Regions from separate parts of the Geothermobacter hydrogeniphilus genome, predicted to be linked through region 1. Evidence: riboswitches for the same ligand, from Rfam matches in the RefSeq annotation. Region 1 holds a riboswitch; the other holds the start of a gene.
What was found. Region 1 has a riboswitch for thiamine pyrophosphate ahead of thiF (sulfur carrier protein ThiS adenylyltransferase ThiF). Riboswitches for the same ligand answer to the same signal wherever they lie in the genome.

Region 1 (7,779 bases):
CACCAGGGTGACGATCAGTCCCTCCAGCAGGATCGCCAGCAACAGGAACTTGCCGGTAAAAAGCGCCGCGTCCCAACTGCGGTCCCAGATGAAACGCAGCTTGCTGGACCGGGGCACAATCTGCATCGAACGCACCTCGATGCCGGCCGCGGCGCCGATCTCCTTCGCCGGAGCCAGGGTCCCGTCTTCACGCAGAACCGGCTTGAGCAGCAGCTCATCCGCCCCCAGCCAGCCGCGCTTCTGTGCCCAGAGGGTGGCCATGCCGACCGCCAGCCCGAGAGCCCCGGAGCCGACCAGTTTCAACATCGCCCAATCCATACCCAGACCGCGCCAGGTGAGCAGCAACGCATCCGGCCCCATGGTCGGCGAGGTTGCCAGGATCGCCAGCAGCGGCGCCAGCGGGGTACCGATCATCGCCAGTGAAATCACCACCGGCAGAATACCACAGGCACAGAGCGGAGAAACCATGCCGACGCCGATAGCGACCAGGATACCGAACGGCCCGCTGCGCTTGACGGCGTCGCGGATCTGCAGATCGAGCTTGTAACCCTTGATCAGGCCGACCAGCAGCGCCGAGAGGATGAAGATCCACCACATGCGGCCGATCTCCATCCAGACCACGCCGAGATATTGCTGCCACCAGGGATCAGCCATGGTTTTCTTCCCGGATCAGCAACAGCTCGTCATCGCCCATCTCCCACAACTTGACCAGCAACGCATCCAGAGCTTCTTCCCGCAGCCCTTCGCGACGCTCACGCTCGGCGAAATCAAGATCATCCCACCCCGCCTCCAGCTGGTAGCCGAGGCGACGATAGTTGCCGGCCAGTTCGAGGGCCGTCGGGGCAAGTTCGATTTCAAGCCTCCCCGCGGCATGTTCCAGGCGCAGCAGATGGCGACCTTCGGGTATCACCTGCAGACGGCCGTCGTCCTCGCTGAGACCGGTCACCTCGACGATACCGTCCACCGCGCAGGTTCGTGTCAGGTAGCAGCCCCGCACGTCTTCCCACTCCGCCCTTCGCAGGCGGAGTACCGCCAGACCGATCCGCCCGCCGAGGGTGCTCATGGTGCAGCGATGGCCGTGACGGGCATAGATGCGGGCGAAGATGTCGGGAGCCGGTGTGGTCATGTGCTGTCGATTCACCATGCGATAAAAAGCGTTGGCCGCCAAAACATACCAGGAAAACCTTTTTAACGGAGAGGTGCAGAGAGGGAGAGACGCAAAGAGAATCAAATCCGGCCTGGGTTTAAACCCACAAGCCAGAATGGCTTGTGGGTCTCCCCACCTCTGCCCCTCTCCGTCTCTGCGTTGAGAGCTTTTGAACGCATGGCGCCAAGGACCGCCCTCACACCCCGCCCCTCGCACCTGTCAACGAAGCGCGAGTCCATCTTGCCGCACCACTGAAGGGCGAGGGATTTTTCGTCAGATCAAGGCGGGCTGACGATTCCCGCGGAGGCGTAGCGGCAGCTACGTCGCACAAGGGGGTTGCCGCTCCAACGCCGAGCTGGCGGAAAAGAACCGCCCCTAGAACTCATAGTGGTGGGGGCAGTCTGTGTTCCGTATCTCCCAATACTTCTCCACCATATCCGGAGTCAGAAACTGCCGCACCTCCTTGAGCGCCTTCTCGAAGTGTGCCGCGGTCACCACCGTCGCGTCCTCCTTGATGGCATTGACCGTGGCCCGCTTGCAGAGACTTTCGATATCCCAACCGACATAACCTTCGGCGGCGGCCGCCAGGGCGTCCCGATCGATCCCCGGCGCGAGGTTGGGCATTTTATCCATGTAGATATCGAGCATGCCCCGCCGGTCGCCGGCGGTGGGCGGATGAACGAAGACCTTGCGGTTGAAACGCTTCTTCTCCTTGATCAGCGCCTGGTCGACGGTGTCGATACGATAACAGGAACCGAGCAGGGTCACCCCGGAAACGCCGTTGATACGGTCGACCTGCTCGATGAACAGCCGGGTCAGATCCTTGTCGGCGAAGGTCGGCGGGATCGCCCGACGATTGCCCGGGCTCCAGTCGTAGTCGCAGCCGGCCCGCGGCGCCAGCCATTCACAATCGGAGATGAAGAGAATACAGGGAGCCTCGTGAATCGCGGTATCGAAGGCCTCGACCATCTCCTGATGCTTGCCGAGCATCTCCTGGCCGGAGATATAGACAAAGGAGACCCCCGCCTCTTTCGCGCAGGCTTCGGCGAGCATGGTGATACCGGTGCCCAGCGGTCCCCACATCATCACCCCGGCCGGCAGACCGAGATTGTGCCGGACGATCAGCTCCGGTTTCTGGATCGGCAGGCAGACCATTTCACGCAGGGTCTGCTTGACGTCATCATAACCACCGATATCGTCCCAGCAGAGTTCGGGATCACGGGTCTCGTAAAAAATATTCTGCAGTTTGCGGTGCATGGAAGAGTCGTCCTCTTAAACGGGAATGTCCGGAGCTATCTGAAAAGCCCTTTGAATCAGCAACAACCATGCCACAAAAAAAGCGCGACGGACCGAATACCGGCGGGCGAAAAGACGGAACCGGGGTGCGTCCTTTCACGCCGCGGCGGGCATTCCGTCTGCCGGCTGCGGCCCGCGACAGCTCACGCCACCCACTCCGACAAAAAGATTAACCATGTCTTATAGGACAGTTAGCGCCATCATGCCCAACGGATCAACCTGACGCCACCGTCTCGGTCAGAATTGGAAAATGATTTGCACCAGCAGGTCAGGCGGGGCGGCGAAGATCTGTGTCGACCGCCTTGAGCACGCCGATCTCTCGGGAGGGGGGAGATATGCCCATGCCGCAGCCTGCTATCGGACTACTCAAAAAAAACGACGAAGACCATCAACTGGAACGGATCCTGCGCCGACTCGGTTACCGGGTCTTCGCCTACACCCGCTGTCACCTGATGTTTTCATCCCTGGCCGGCCACGGTGCGAACCTGGCCCTGATTGACCGGCCACTGGGCGAAAAAGAAATCTCGCTGATCAAAAAATACCGAAGTCGAGAGACGAAAAACGCCGCCACGATCCTCTGCTGCGGAGAAGGCCAATCCCCCCGGACACCGCCGGGCTGCAGCCAGCTGGTCGATCCCCTGGACATTCCCGCCCTGCATCGGGCCCTGCAACAGCACATGACGCAGTATGACCGCAAGAAGCTGCGCGCGTCGATCCGGCTTCCGGCCCTGGTCTGCGACCGGGGAGAACATCTTCTCGGCGAGGTCAATGTTCTGGGAACGGGAGGCGCGCAACTGCAATCATCGACCAGGCCGCTGCGCACGGGACAGAACCTCGAGGTCGTGATCCCGCTGCTGGGACAGAAGAAGGAGCTGGAAATCCCCTGCCAGGTGGTCTACGCCCAAGAACCCGTCGCGGAAAACAACTTTCATTACCAGGCGGGCATCCAGTTCCTCACCCACGACGACGAGCTTGTCCGGGACCTGGAACATTATCTCAGCTGCCACCTGCTGACGGCCCCGGATGACAACGGCTACCATTACCGCCCCGCAGCCGCCCCGTCACATATCATCTGAAGCGCCACACACAACCACTTGATGCACGCGGACAACGCCGCAGGTGCGTGCGTATCGACCGACCCACCACCGTTGAAGGCGGTGAGCAACGCCGCAGATGCGTGCGTATCCGCCGTCCCCCCACCACCCTCGCAGTAAAGGCGGGGGCGCCCGCCAGCGCCTTACTTTTCTTGCTTGCCCAAGAAAAGTAAGCAAAAGAAGGGCATCCGACGAAGCCACCCTGCGGGTTCCTTCACTCCGGAGCCGCCCGGCGGGAGCCATGAAAACTCGGCTACGCCTCAGACATTCATGGCTCTGTTTCCGCCGGCCGTCCCCTCCGTTCAGTGGCTTCCACGGGGGAGGGGAACGGCAAGATCGCAAAAAAGCCAGCACCGACGCTTCGAGGCGGTGGAGACGTGCGTAGATGCTAGGCGTCTCGCAACTGAAGGAGTGAGGTGTAGCGGCAGCTACATCAGGAGCGAAGAGTGAGCATAACGCAGCAGGCGGATGCTTATCGGCCGCCCTCGCAGAAAAACCGCGGGGTCGCGGCCCCGCTCGCCGCCTTCCTCTTTTGCTGGCCCAAAAGAGGAAGCAGAAAAGGGCCATCGCCTGCGGCGGGCATGGACACTGCCCCTTGCAACCATGCTGACAACGGAACCCGCAGCGCTCGCGTAGCACCGCCCGGCAGTGGTGGTGCGTGAAGCGGTCTACGCAGGGAGGAAGACAAACGGGCTACACAGAGGAAGCATTTAAACCAACAGACACAATTTCATAGCCGTTTCTCTTCAACACCACTGCTTCAAGGTGGTCGAAACGTGCCTGCATGCAAGGCGCGCGAAGTCTGAAACCGCAGGCGTAGCGGAAGCTACGTCGAGGATTGAAGGCTGAGTGCAACGCCGCAGGCGGGTGCGTATCGGCCGCCCTCGCAACATGAGGCGTAGCGGCAGCTACGTCGGAATGACGAAGCGCGGGAGCAACGCAGCAGATGCGTGCGTATCCGCCGCCCTCACACTACCGTTGAAGGTGGTCGAGATTCGTGCAGCTGCAAGGCGCCTCGCAACTGAGGGAGTGAGGCGTAGCCTCTGGCTACGTCGCAGCGACTGAAGGCGCGAGCAACGCAGCAGATGCGTGCGTCTCCGCCGCCCTCGCAGCTAAAGATCGTTGAGCAGGCGATAGATCGTCTGCTGCAACCCCCAGAGCCTTGCCGACCAGTCGCCGCGATCCTCCTCTTCCAGCCACAGGCGGGCCCGGTCGATATCATTGTGGGCCCGCAGCAGCACCGGCGTCAATTCACGTTCAAGACGCATCTGGGGAATCTCACCGACCCCTTCACGCAACTCTTCCAGCGCGGCAACCGCCTTGGCGAGCTGGCGGACACAGCGATCCCCCTCCTCGGCGGCCTCCTGCTTCAGCCGGGCATTCAGGTCTGCGGCCTCGGCCGCCAGGTCACGATAACGGGTGGAAATACTCATGGTCAAACTCCGGGATGGGGTCACTTGAAAAGGGCTCAATGGTAAGCAAAAGATCCCCTGCGGGCAAGGGGAAAAGAGGGGAAAAGAGTTGACGGCATCGGCCACCGCTTGTTACTTTGACGGTTCAATGCCCTAGGGGAGTCACCGACTGAGAGTTCCGCCACGGCGGGATGACCCTTTGAACCTGATCCGGATGATGCCGGCGGAGGGAAGCGGCAACCGACAACAGTCCCACCTGTTTGCGGCCGCTTCTTTTCAAGGCGGCTGTTTTCTTTTATGCGTATCTATCTCAACGAACAGGCACTCGACATCAAGGACGGAGAAACCCTTTTCTCCCTGCGCGACCGCAGCAAGCCGGACGCCGACATCCTGATCCGCAACGGTTTCCCCTGCGACCGGGACGAGCCGCTGCAGCCGGACGACCGGGTGGTGCTGATCCGCCGCGGAGAAACTCCCTCGGCCGATGAACTTGAAGCCCTGCTGATGGCCCGCCACACCCCCGGCGTGCATGCCCGCATCAAGCAGTCCTGCGTCGGCATCGCCGGTGTCGGCGGGCTCGGCTCAGCCGTTGCCATCGCCCTGGCGCGGGTCGGTGTCGGCCGCCTGATCCTGGCCGATTTTGATATCGTCGAGCCGAGCAATCTCAACCGGCAACAGTATTTCGTCGATCAGCTCGGCTTTCCCAAGGTCACGGCCCTGGCGGAAAACCTGCGCCGCATCAACCCCTATGTCGAAATCGAAGCTCGCCATATCCGCCTGACCGCCGACAACACCGCGACGATCTTCGCGGATGTCCAGGTGCTGGTCGAAGCCTTCGACCGGCCCGACCAGAAGGCGATGCTGCTGGAAAGTTTCCGGCTGCATTGTCCCGGGAGACCGGTGGTCGCCGCCTCCGGGCTGGCCGGCTTCGGACCGGCCAACACGGTCCTGACCCGCCGCGCCGGTCGCGACTTCTACCTGGTCGGCGACGGCGACAGCGCCGCTGGCCCCGGCGAAGGGCTGATGGCACCGAGGGTCGGGGTCGCCGCCCATCACCAGGCCAACGCCGTACTGCGACTGCTGCTCGGAGAAGACCCTACAGGAGTGACGTCATGCAATTGATCATCAACGGAGAACCACGGCAGGTCGATGAAGGACTGACCATCGCCGGGCTGCTGGGCCTGATGCAGCTCGACACCGCCCGCGTTGCCGTCGAACGCAACCGCGACGTGGTCCCGCGCGAGCAGTTCAGCAGCATCGAACTGCTGGAAGAGGACTGCCTGGAGATCGTCCAGTTCGTCGGCGGCGGCTGACGGACAAGACCATGCTCTTCGCAAACTCGCCCTTTGGACCTTGATTGTCCGACAGCGTCCCGAACCACTTGCCTTTCATTTGACAAGGAATCACCCATGTCCGATCAATTCACCATCGCCGATCGCTCTTTCAACTCCCGACTGCTGGTCGGCACCGGAAAATTCAGTTCCAACCAGGCGATGGTCGCCGCCATGGAGGGTGCCGGCGCCGAGATCGTCACTGTCGCCCTGCGCCGGGTTGATGTCGAGAACCCCCAGGATGACATGCTCAGCCATATCGACCGGCAGCGCTACCTGCTGCTGCCGAACACCAGCGGCGCCCGCGACGCCGAGGAGGCGGTCCGCCTCGCCCGCCTCGCCCGCGCCGCCGGCTGCGACCCCTGGGTCAAGCTGGAAGTCACCCCCGACCCCTACTACCTGCTGCCCGATCCGATTGAAACCCTCAAGGCGGCGGAGATCCTGGTCAGGGACGGCTTCACGGTTCTGCCCTACATCAACGCCGACCCGGTGCTGGCCAAGCATCTGCAGGAAGCCGGCACCGCCACGGTGATGCCGCTCGGCGCGCCGATCGGCACCAACAAGGGGGTCCGCACCCGCGACCAGATCCGCATCATCATCGAGCAGGCGATCGTCCCGGTGGTGGTCGATGCCGGGCTCGGCGCCCCGAGTCACGCCGCCGAGGCGATGGAACTGGGCGCCGACGCGGTGCTGGTGAATACCGCCCTGGCGGTCGCCCGTGACCCCGGCGCCATGGGAGCGGCGTTCAAAAAGGCCGTCGAAGCCGGCCGCGGGGGCTACCTCGCCGGGCTTGGCGAGGAACGTGTCCAGGCCGAAGCGAGCAGCCCGTTGACCGGATTTCTGCGGAACGGAAACTGATAAGCCATACCGCCGCCAGGACGCCAAGAGCGCCAAGAATTCCACCCCCCGAAAACGACGGTTCAATGTCCATGATGTTCTCGGCGGTTTGAACACGCACGAGCTGGGACACGAACTACCGGGATGGACCGCAAGGAACATATATGAGTTTTCTCAACATTATCCAGCAATACACCCCGGCACGGGTCGAGGAGGCGATCGCCGCCATGACCGCCGCCGACGTCGAACGCGCCCTGGCAGCCGAACATCTGAGCGAGACCGATTTCATGGCGCTGCTCTCGGAAGCCGCGGAAGATTACCTGGAACCGCTGGCGCAGAAAGCCCACCGCATCACCCGGCGCCGGTTCGGCAACACCATCCTGCTCTACGCGCCGCTCTACCTGTCCAACGAATGTCACAACGGCTGCCGTTACTGCGGCTTTTCCGCAGGCAACAAGCTGCCGCGCCGCACCCTGAACGCGGACGAAATCGAGGCCGACGCCCGGGTGCTGGCGAAACAGGGATTCCGCCACGTGCTGCTGCTCACCGGTGAGGCGCCGAAGGTCGCCGGGGTCGACTACCTGGTGGCGGCGGTGGAACGCGTCCGTCCGCTCTTTTCATCGATCGGCATCGAAGTCTTCCCGATGGAGAAAGATGAGTAC
Region 2 (7,779 bases), on a different contig from region 1:
TGATGAATGTCAATATTCCGGCCTTTCCGATGCCGCCCTATGACTATCTGGTCTACACCAGGTACGAAATCAACGATGCCGGCAAGGTCAAGCTCGGCGTCATGCTCGGCGAGGATGACGGCAGGGTGACCGTCGGTGGTGTGGCACCCGAATCCAACGCCGAGCGGGCCGGAATCAGGCAGGGAGACGTGATTCTGAAGATCGGCGATCAGCAGGTTAAAGAGAGCTTCGACCTGGTCTACGTGATCAACCAGCTCAAGCCCGGAGACGAGAAGACCCTGCTGATCGAACGGGACGGCAGGCAGCTGGAGGTGTGGGTAACCTTCGAGAAGAGCAAGCCGATGCACCACGGCAAGAAATAACTCCGGATGCCGGAAGGCAACCGCGAAGACACGAAGAAAAGAAGAAGCCCCCGGAATCCAGATTCCGGGGGCTTCTCATTTACCGGAAGCCTCTTTCGAGGCTGATCAAAAACCTCCAGATGCCAGGCGCCCGCGGCCCAAGGAGCGAGGTGTAGCGGAGCTACTCCGTAGTGACGCGGGCTGTGGGCGACGACGCAGATGGGGGGGGCATCAGCCGAGTTGCGCCGCGTCTTTTTCGGTTCGTTCGTTCATGACCTTATACGCGCAGAATTCACCGCACATGGTGCAGGCGCCATGCTCCTCGTCGACGCCCGATTCGGCGCGCAGGCGGCGGGCCTTGTCCGGATCGAGGGCAAGCTTGAACTGGCCTTCCCAGTCGAGCTGCTTGCGGCATTTCGCCATCGCCAGGTCCTGCTCCCAGGCGCCGGGGATCTTTTTCACCAGGTCGGCGGCGTGGGCGGCGATGCGGGTCGCCATGACCCCCTCGTGGACATCCTCGACCGTCGGCAGGCGCAGGTGCTCGCTGGGGGTGACGTAGCAGAGGAAGTCGGCCCCGGCGGCGGCGGCGACGGTACCGCCGATGGCGCAGGTGATGTGGTCGTAGCCAGGGGCGATGTCGGTCACCAGCGGGCCGAGTACGTAGAAGGGGGCGCCGTGGCAGAGGCGTTTCTGCAGCTGGATGTTGGCCTCGATCTGGTTCAGTGGCACATGCCCCGGGCCCTCGATCATCACCTGCACGCCGGCGTCCCAGGCGCGCTGGGTCAGCTCGCCGAGCAGGATCAACTCGTGGATCTGCGCCCGGTCGGTGGCGTCGGCGACACAGCCGGGACGGAAGCCGTCACCGAGAGAAAGGGTGGCGTCGTAGGGGCGGACGATCTCCAGCAGTCGGTCAAACTGCTCGAACAGCGGGTTCTCGGCGTCGTTGTGCGCCATCCACTCGACGGTGAAGGAGCCGCCGCGGGAGACCACGTCCATGATCCGTCCTTCGTTGCGCATCCGCTCGACGGTGCCGCGGGTGACGCCGCAGTGGACGGTGATGAAGTCGACGCCGTCGTCAAGGTGTTTGACGATGCCGTCGAAGATCTCGTCGGCGGTCATCTCGACCATCGCCTTGTTCTTGCGGGTCACGGTGTCGACTGCCGCCTGGTAGAGCGGCACCGAGCCGATGCAGGCGTCGGTCTGGCTGATGATGGCGGCGCGGATCTCGTCGATCGGCCCGCCGGTGGAGAGGTCCATGATGGCGTCGGCGCCGGCGGCCACCGCCACCTTGGCCTTCTCCAGCTCCTTGTCGATGGAGACGTCGTCTTTGCTGGTGCCGATGTTGGCGTTGACCTTGGTCTTCAGGCCGAGGCCGACCGCCAGCGGCGGCGCGTTGGAGTGTTTGACGTTGTGGCAGATGATCGCCGTGCCGGCGGCGATCCGTTCGCGCAGCAGTTCGGCGTCAATCTGTTCGGCGGCCGCGGCGGCCTTCATCTCTTCTGTAATCAGGCCCTGGCGGGCGGCTTCGAGCTGAGTCATGAGCGGGTTCCTTTTTTGTCCTGCCGGGTCGAGGAATCTTTATGATGCCAAGACGCCAGGCAAACCGTTGTAACAGGAGACGCAGAGGGGGAGAGACGCTGAGCCAGGAATTCGTTCAGGTTTAAAAAACAAAATGCTTTCTCTCTGTCTCTGCACCTCTCCGTCTCTGCGTTAAAAAAGATTTTCGGGCCGGATCAATGTGTTTCGCTTCCTGCCTGTTCACTGATCGCCCGCGCCCCCTGCCAGTGATTGACCGGGCCGTGGCCGTGGCCGAGGTCGGGAGCGGCGGCGATGGCGGCGTTGATGAACCGTTTGGCGGTCTTGACCGCGACCGGCAGTGGTTGCCCCTGGGCGAGCAGCGTGGCGATGGCCGACGAATAGCTGCAGCCGGTGCCGTGGGTATTGGTGGTGGCGATGCGTTCGGAGGCAAAACGGTGCAGTTTGTCGCCGGCCAGCAACAGGTCGACCGCCGCGCCCTTGAGGTGCCCCCCCTTGAGCAGCACGTTGCGGGCGCCCATTGCCTGCAGCTTGCGGGCGGCACGTTCCATCTCCGACTCGGTTTCGATGGCGATTCCCGACAGCGCCTCGGCTTCCGGCAGGTTCGGGGTGAGCAGGTAGGTGAATGGAAGCAGTTCGGTGATCAGGACTTCGACCGCCTGCTGCTGCAGCAGCGGCGCGCCCCCCTTGGCAATCATCACCGGATCAACGACCGCCGGCAGTCCGTGACGATCGATGGCAGATGCGACCGCGCTGACGATATCGGCGGAGAAGAGCATCCCGGTCTTGAGGATGTCGCAGCCGAGGTCACTGAGGACTGTTTCCAGTTGTTCGGCGACGAAATCGGCCGGGCAGGGATGGATGCCGGTTACGCCGAGCGTGTTCTGGGCGGTCAGCGCGGTGACGGCACTCATGCCGTAGCCACCGAGCAGGGTGATGGTCTTGAGGTCCGCCTGAATACCGGCGCCGCCGCCGGAATCGGACCCGGCCACAGTTAGCACCCGTCCGCGGGGAGGTTGCAGACCACGGTTGAAGAGCAGTGAGAATTCGCGTGCCGCGATGCGTGGATCACTGTCTTCGCGGAGTGCCGAGATCACCGCCAGGGCGTCGGCGCCGGCCTCCAGGACCGCCGGCGCCAGATCGCGGCGGATGCCGCCGATGGCGACCAGCGGCAGCTTGACCGCTCGCCGCACTTTCTCCAGCGTCCTCAGCCCGACCTGGACCGCGTCCTGCTTGGTGGTGGTCGGGTAAATGCTGCCGACCGCGATGTAGTCGGCGCCATCCGTTTCGGCCTGCAGGGCCTGCTCCACGGTGCGGGTCGACACCCCGATCAGCCGTTCCGGTCCGAGCAACTGCCGCGCGGTGGAAACCGGGGTATCATTCTGGCCGAGATGGACGCCGTCGGCTTCGACGTCTGCCGCCAGTTCCGGATTGTCGTTGATCAGCAGTTTCGCCCCGAATTCGCGACAGAGTTCGAGCAGCCCGCGGGCATCTTCACGCTGGTCGCCTGTGGAGCGGGTTTTGCTGCGGTACTGGATGACACGGGCGCCTCCCTGCAGCACGGCGCGGGTGGTTTCCAGGTAGCGGCCTTCGGGGTCGGCGTCGGTGATGTAGTAGAGACCGTTGATCATTTATGTCAGTCCATAAAAAAACAGCACCGCGGGCAGATTCGGCCGCGGTGCTGGATCGAGTGGTTACGGCCGCTTCCCTACGCCGGTATAACCCGGATCAGGTTCAAAGGGTCGTCCTTGCGGACTCTCAGTGACTACTCCCCTAGCGGTGTCTATTCGAATTGTTCCTGTTGGTCAGGCCAGGACGATGCGGTTGTTGAGCAGGTCAATCTCTTCAATTCTGCCGGCGATCTCCTCGATCTTGCCGAAAACGTCGACCAGTTTCACTTTGCCGTCAAGAGGGAGCAGCGATGCCACGTTGTCCAGGGTGCGTTCCTTGTCGCCCTGCACCAGCAGGAGCGGACCGTTGTCGAGACACATGATGAGATACCTCCTACCTGGATCCGTGGGTTTGTGCCGGATGAAGAGTGTAAGTGCTTGGCCTGGATGCGATTTTCAAAAATCTAAGGCGCACCCACAGGTTCGCCGGTGATTTTTGGGAAGCGCATCCAGGTCAATGGCTTGCGCTATTCGCCGGTGACAAGCTCACGGATTCAGGTCCTAGTTTCAAGCCTGCAGACTAGCGAATGCCTTCCCCCGCTGTCAATCATCAATTGTTGACTCGGGCGGGAAACATTCACCGGCCGAGCTTTACACGCCTCGGCCGGCATGCTACAAAATTTCTTTTGTCTGTTTCCCGAATCAGTGTTGATGGCGTCGCAAAAACTCACTAGCAGCTGCGTTGCTGCGTTTGTCTCGCTGTTTCAACGTACGTAAGTACGCCTCATTGCTTGACAATCGCGCGCCTTGCTGCTGGCGCTTTTTGCTTAGCCAACACTGATGCTTTTTTGCGAAAGCATCAGTGTTGAGTTCGCTGCTTCAGGTTCTGCCCCCTGATGGAGTACTGCCATGGATTCTCTGCCCGCGACCCGTATCGAAATTGACCTTGACGCCCTGCGGCATAATTTTCGTCTGGCAGGTGAGTATGCTGCCGGTCGCGACCTGCTTGCCGTGGTCAAGGCGGATGCCTATGGACATGGAGCAGTGCGGGCCGCGCAAACCCTGGCCGGGGAAGGGGCCGAGCTTTTCGGCGTCGCCCACCTTGGGGAAGCGGCTCCGTTGCGTCAGGCCGGTATCGACCGGCCGATCCTGCTCTTCTGCGGCGTGCGTCCGGGAGAGGAAGACCAGGTTCTGAAGTTGCGATTGACGCCGATGTTGTTCGACCTCGGGTTGGCGGAACGTCTTGACGGACTGGCGGCCAATGCCGGGATCCGACAGCCGGTTCACCTGAAGATCGATACCGGCATGGGACGGGTCGGCTTTCGCCCGGAGGAACTGCCGGAGGTGCTGGAACGCCTGCGGCAGTTGTCTCACCTTGAACTGGAAGGCGTGGTATCCCACCTGGCCCTGGCCGACGAACGGGACAACCCCTTCAGTGAGGAACAGTATGCCTGTTTCCGTGCCTGCCTGCGGCAGGTGCGGGAGGCGGGATTTTCTCCCCGGTGGGTTCATCTCAGCAACAGCGCGGCGCTCTACAGTCGTGATTTCCCCGAATGCAACCTGTCGCGCCCCGGGATCAGCCTCTACGGCGGATTGCCAGGACCCGGTTTCGCTGATCTTGACCTGCGCCCGGTGATGCATGTCCGCAGTTCCATCGCCCAGCTCAAACAGGTTCCCGCCGGGACCGGGGTCTCCTATGGCCATCGTTTCACGACCGGGCGCCCGACCCGGCTGGCGGCGGTTCCGGTCGGTTATGCCGACGGCTATTCGCGTCGCTTCAGCAATTGCGGAGAGGTCCTGATTCGGGGCTGCCGGATGCCGGTGGTCGGAACCGTGTGCATGAACTGGACCCTGGTCGACGTAACCGACCTGCCCGAGGTCGCCGTCGGCGACCGGGTGACATTTCTCGGCCGGGACGGCGACGCCCTGTTGCGCGGCAGTGATCTGGCGGCGAAGATCGGCACCATCGACTATGAACTCTACTGCTCCCTGGGTTCGCATAACGAGCGGGTCTACGAAGGTTGAAAACGGTTGCCAGGGCGGTCGCGTCCGTGGTAGAAAGCCCTGTTCAGGCCGCGCCTGAAGACCGCTGCATCCGATCACACCGAAAACCGCCAGGAGTTGACGGTTTTTTCTGTTTTTTGCACCTACAGCTTTCCCGAGGTTGAAAAATGGCTACCATTAAACGCGCTCTCATCAGTCTTTCCGACAAGACCGGCATCGTCGAATTCGCCACCGAGCTGGCGGGCTACGGGGTCGAAATTCTCTCTACCGGAGGCACTGCCAGACTGCTGCGGGACTCCGGTCTGGCGGTCAAGGATGTATCCGAATTCACCGGATTTCCGGAGATGCTTGACGGCCGGGTCAAGACCCTGCACCCCAAGATTCACGGTGGTCTGCTCGGGTTGCGCGACAATGAAGAGCATGTCGCGACCATGGCTGAGCATGGCATCGAGCCGATCGACATGGTGGTGGTCAACCTCTATCCCTTCGAGGCGACGGTCGCCAACCCCGACTGCTCCCTGGAGGATGCCATCGAGAATATCGACATCGGCGGTCCGACCATGCTGCGCAGCGCGGCCAAGAATAATCGTTCGGTGACGGTGGTGGTCGACCCGGGCGATTATCCGAAAGTGCTGGCCGAGATGAAGGCGTCGGGCGGCGCGGTTTCCCCGGCAACCAACTTCGGTCTCGCGGTCAAGGTCTACCAGCACACTGCCGCCTACGACGGCGCGATTTCCAACTGGCTCGGATGTCGGCTGGATGAACAGTCTGCCGCCTTTCCGCCGGCCCTGAGCCTGCAGTTTCACAAGGCCCAGGAGATGCGTTACGGTGAAAATCCCCATCAGCAAGCGGCCTTCTACGTCGAAAAGAATGTTACCGAAGCCTCGATCAGCACCGCCCGCCAGTTGCAGGGCAAGGCGCTGTCCTACAATAATATCGGCGATACCGATGCCGCCCTCGAATGCGTCAAACAGTTCAATGAAGCGCCCGCCTGCGTCATCGTCAAACACGCCAACCCCTGCGGGGTGGCTGTCGGCGAGACCCTGCTCGATGCCTATCGGCGCGCCTTCTCGACCGATCCGGAATCGGCCTTCGGCGGTATCATCGCCTTCAACCGGGAGCTTGATGGTGAGACCGCGGCGGCCATCTGCGAGAAACAGTTTGTCGAGGTGATCATCGCTCCCAAGGTCAGCGAGGCTGCGGTGGAGGCCGTTGCCGCCAAGAAGAACGTGCGTCTGCTCGAATGCGGCCAGTGGCCGGAACAGCCGGCGGCGCGGTTCGATTTCAAACGGGTCAACGGTGGACTGCTGGTCCAGGAACTTGACCTGGCCCTGACCGGAGAGCTGCAGGTGGTGACCCGCCGTCAGCCGACCGAGGAGGAGATGCGGAACCTGCTCTTCACCTGGAAGGTCGCCAAGTTCGTCAAGAGCAACGCCATTGTTTATGGTAGGGACGGCATGACCATCGGTGTCGGCGCCGGGCAGATGAGCCGGGTCAACTCGGCCCGCATCGCCGCCATCAAGGCTGAACATGCCGGGCTCGATGTCAAGGGCGCCGCCATGGCCTCCGACGCCTTTTTCCCCTTCCGTGACGGCATCGACAACGCGGCGGAGGTCGGTATCAGCGCCGTGATCCAGCCGGGCGGTTCGATCCGTGACGAAGAGGTGATCGCCGCCGCCGATGAGCACGGCATGGCGATGGTGTTTACGAAAATGAGGCATTTCAGGCACTAACTACAACTTCGGCGCAGGGCAAAAGGCTAAGGGCTAAAGGGTCTTTCCCTTGGCCTTTCGCCTTTGGCCTTTGGCCGATTCAGGAGTCATTATGAAAGTTCTCGTTGTCGGCGGTGGTGGCCGCGAACATGCGCTCTGCTGGAAAATAGCCCAGTCGCCGCTGGTTGATACCCTCTACTGTGCGCCGGGAAACCCCGGCATCGCCCAACTCGCCGAGTGCGTTCATATTGCCGCCGACGAGATCGACGCGCTGCTGGATTTCGCCCGCGCCGAGAGCATCGACCTGACCGTGGTCGGACCGGAGGTGCCCTTGACCATGGGGATTGTCGATCGTTTCCAGGAGGCCGGTCTGGAGATTTTCGGCCCCAGTCGGGCGGCCGCCCGGATCGAGGGGAGCAAGGGGTTTTCCAAGGATCTGATGGCGCGTCACAATATTCCGACCGCCGCTTACCGCAGCTTCAGCGAGCACGCCGCCGCAGTGGCCTATATCAGGGAACAGGGTGCGCCGATCGTGGTCAAGGCTGATGGCCTGGCGGCCGGCAAAGGGGTGATCGT

Region 2: linked by a shared signal. The riboswitch ahead of thiD (bifunctional hydroxymethylpyrimidine kinase/phosphomethylpyrimidine kinase) and the one ahead of thiF (sulfur carrier protein ThiS adenylyltransferase ThiF) in region 1 are both predicted to bind thiamine pyrophosphate.

The regions. Positions count from the first base shown of each region.
Region 1 covers NZ_NAAD01000033.1:3,912-11,690, reverse strand. Annotated here, with positions in the region: gene B5V00_RS15920 (permease) at 1-654, opposite strand, end outside; gene B5V00_RS15915 (FmdE family protein) at 647-1,126, opposite strand; gene B5V00_RS15910 (AAA family ATPase) at 1,523-2,404, opposite strand; gene B5V00_RS15905 (PilZ domain-containing protein) at 2,785-3,519, shown strand; gene B5V00_RS15900 (hypothetical protein) at 4,650-4,970, opposite strand; TPP riboswitch at 5,095-5,198, shown strand; gene thiF (sulfur carrier protein ThiS adenylyltransferase ThiF) at 5,247-6,071, shown strand; gene thiS (sulfur carrier protein ThiS) at 6,062-6,262, shown strand; gene B5V00_RS15890 (thiazole synthase) at 6,359-7,138, shown strand; gene thiH (2-iminoacetate synthase ThiH) at 7,282-7,779, shown strand, end outside.
Region 2 covers NZ_NAAD01000003.1:85,286-93,064, forward strand. Annotated here, with positions in the region: gene B5V00_RS03835 (ChaN family lipoprotein) at 1-362, shown strand, start outside; gene thiC (phosphomethylpyrimidine synthase ThiC) at 573-1,880, opposite strand; gene thiD (bifunctional hydroxymethylpyrimidine kinase/phosphomethylpyrimidine kinase) at 2,075-3,508, opposite strand; TPP riboswitch at 3,566-3,662, opposite strand; gene B5V00_RS03850 (CooT family nickel-binding protein) at 3,683-3,868, opposite strand; gene alr (alanine racemase) at 4,397-5,512, shown strand; gene purH (bifunctional phosphoribosylaminoimidazolecarboxamide formyltransferase/IMP cyclohydrolase) at 5,659-7,224, shown strand; gene purD (phosphoribosylamine--glycine ligase) at 7,316-7,779, shown strand, end outside.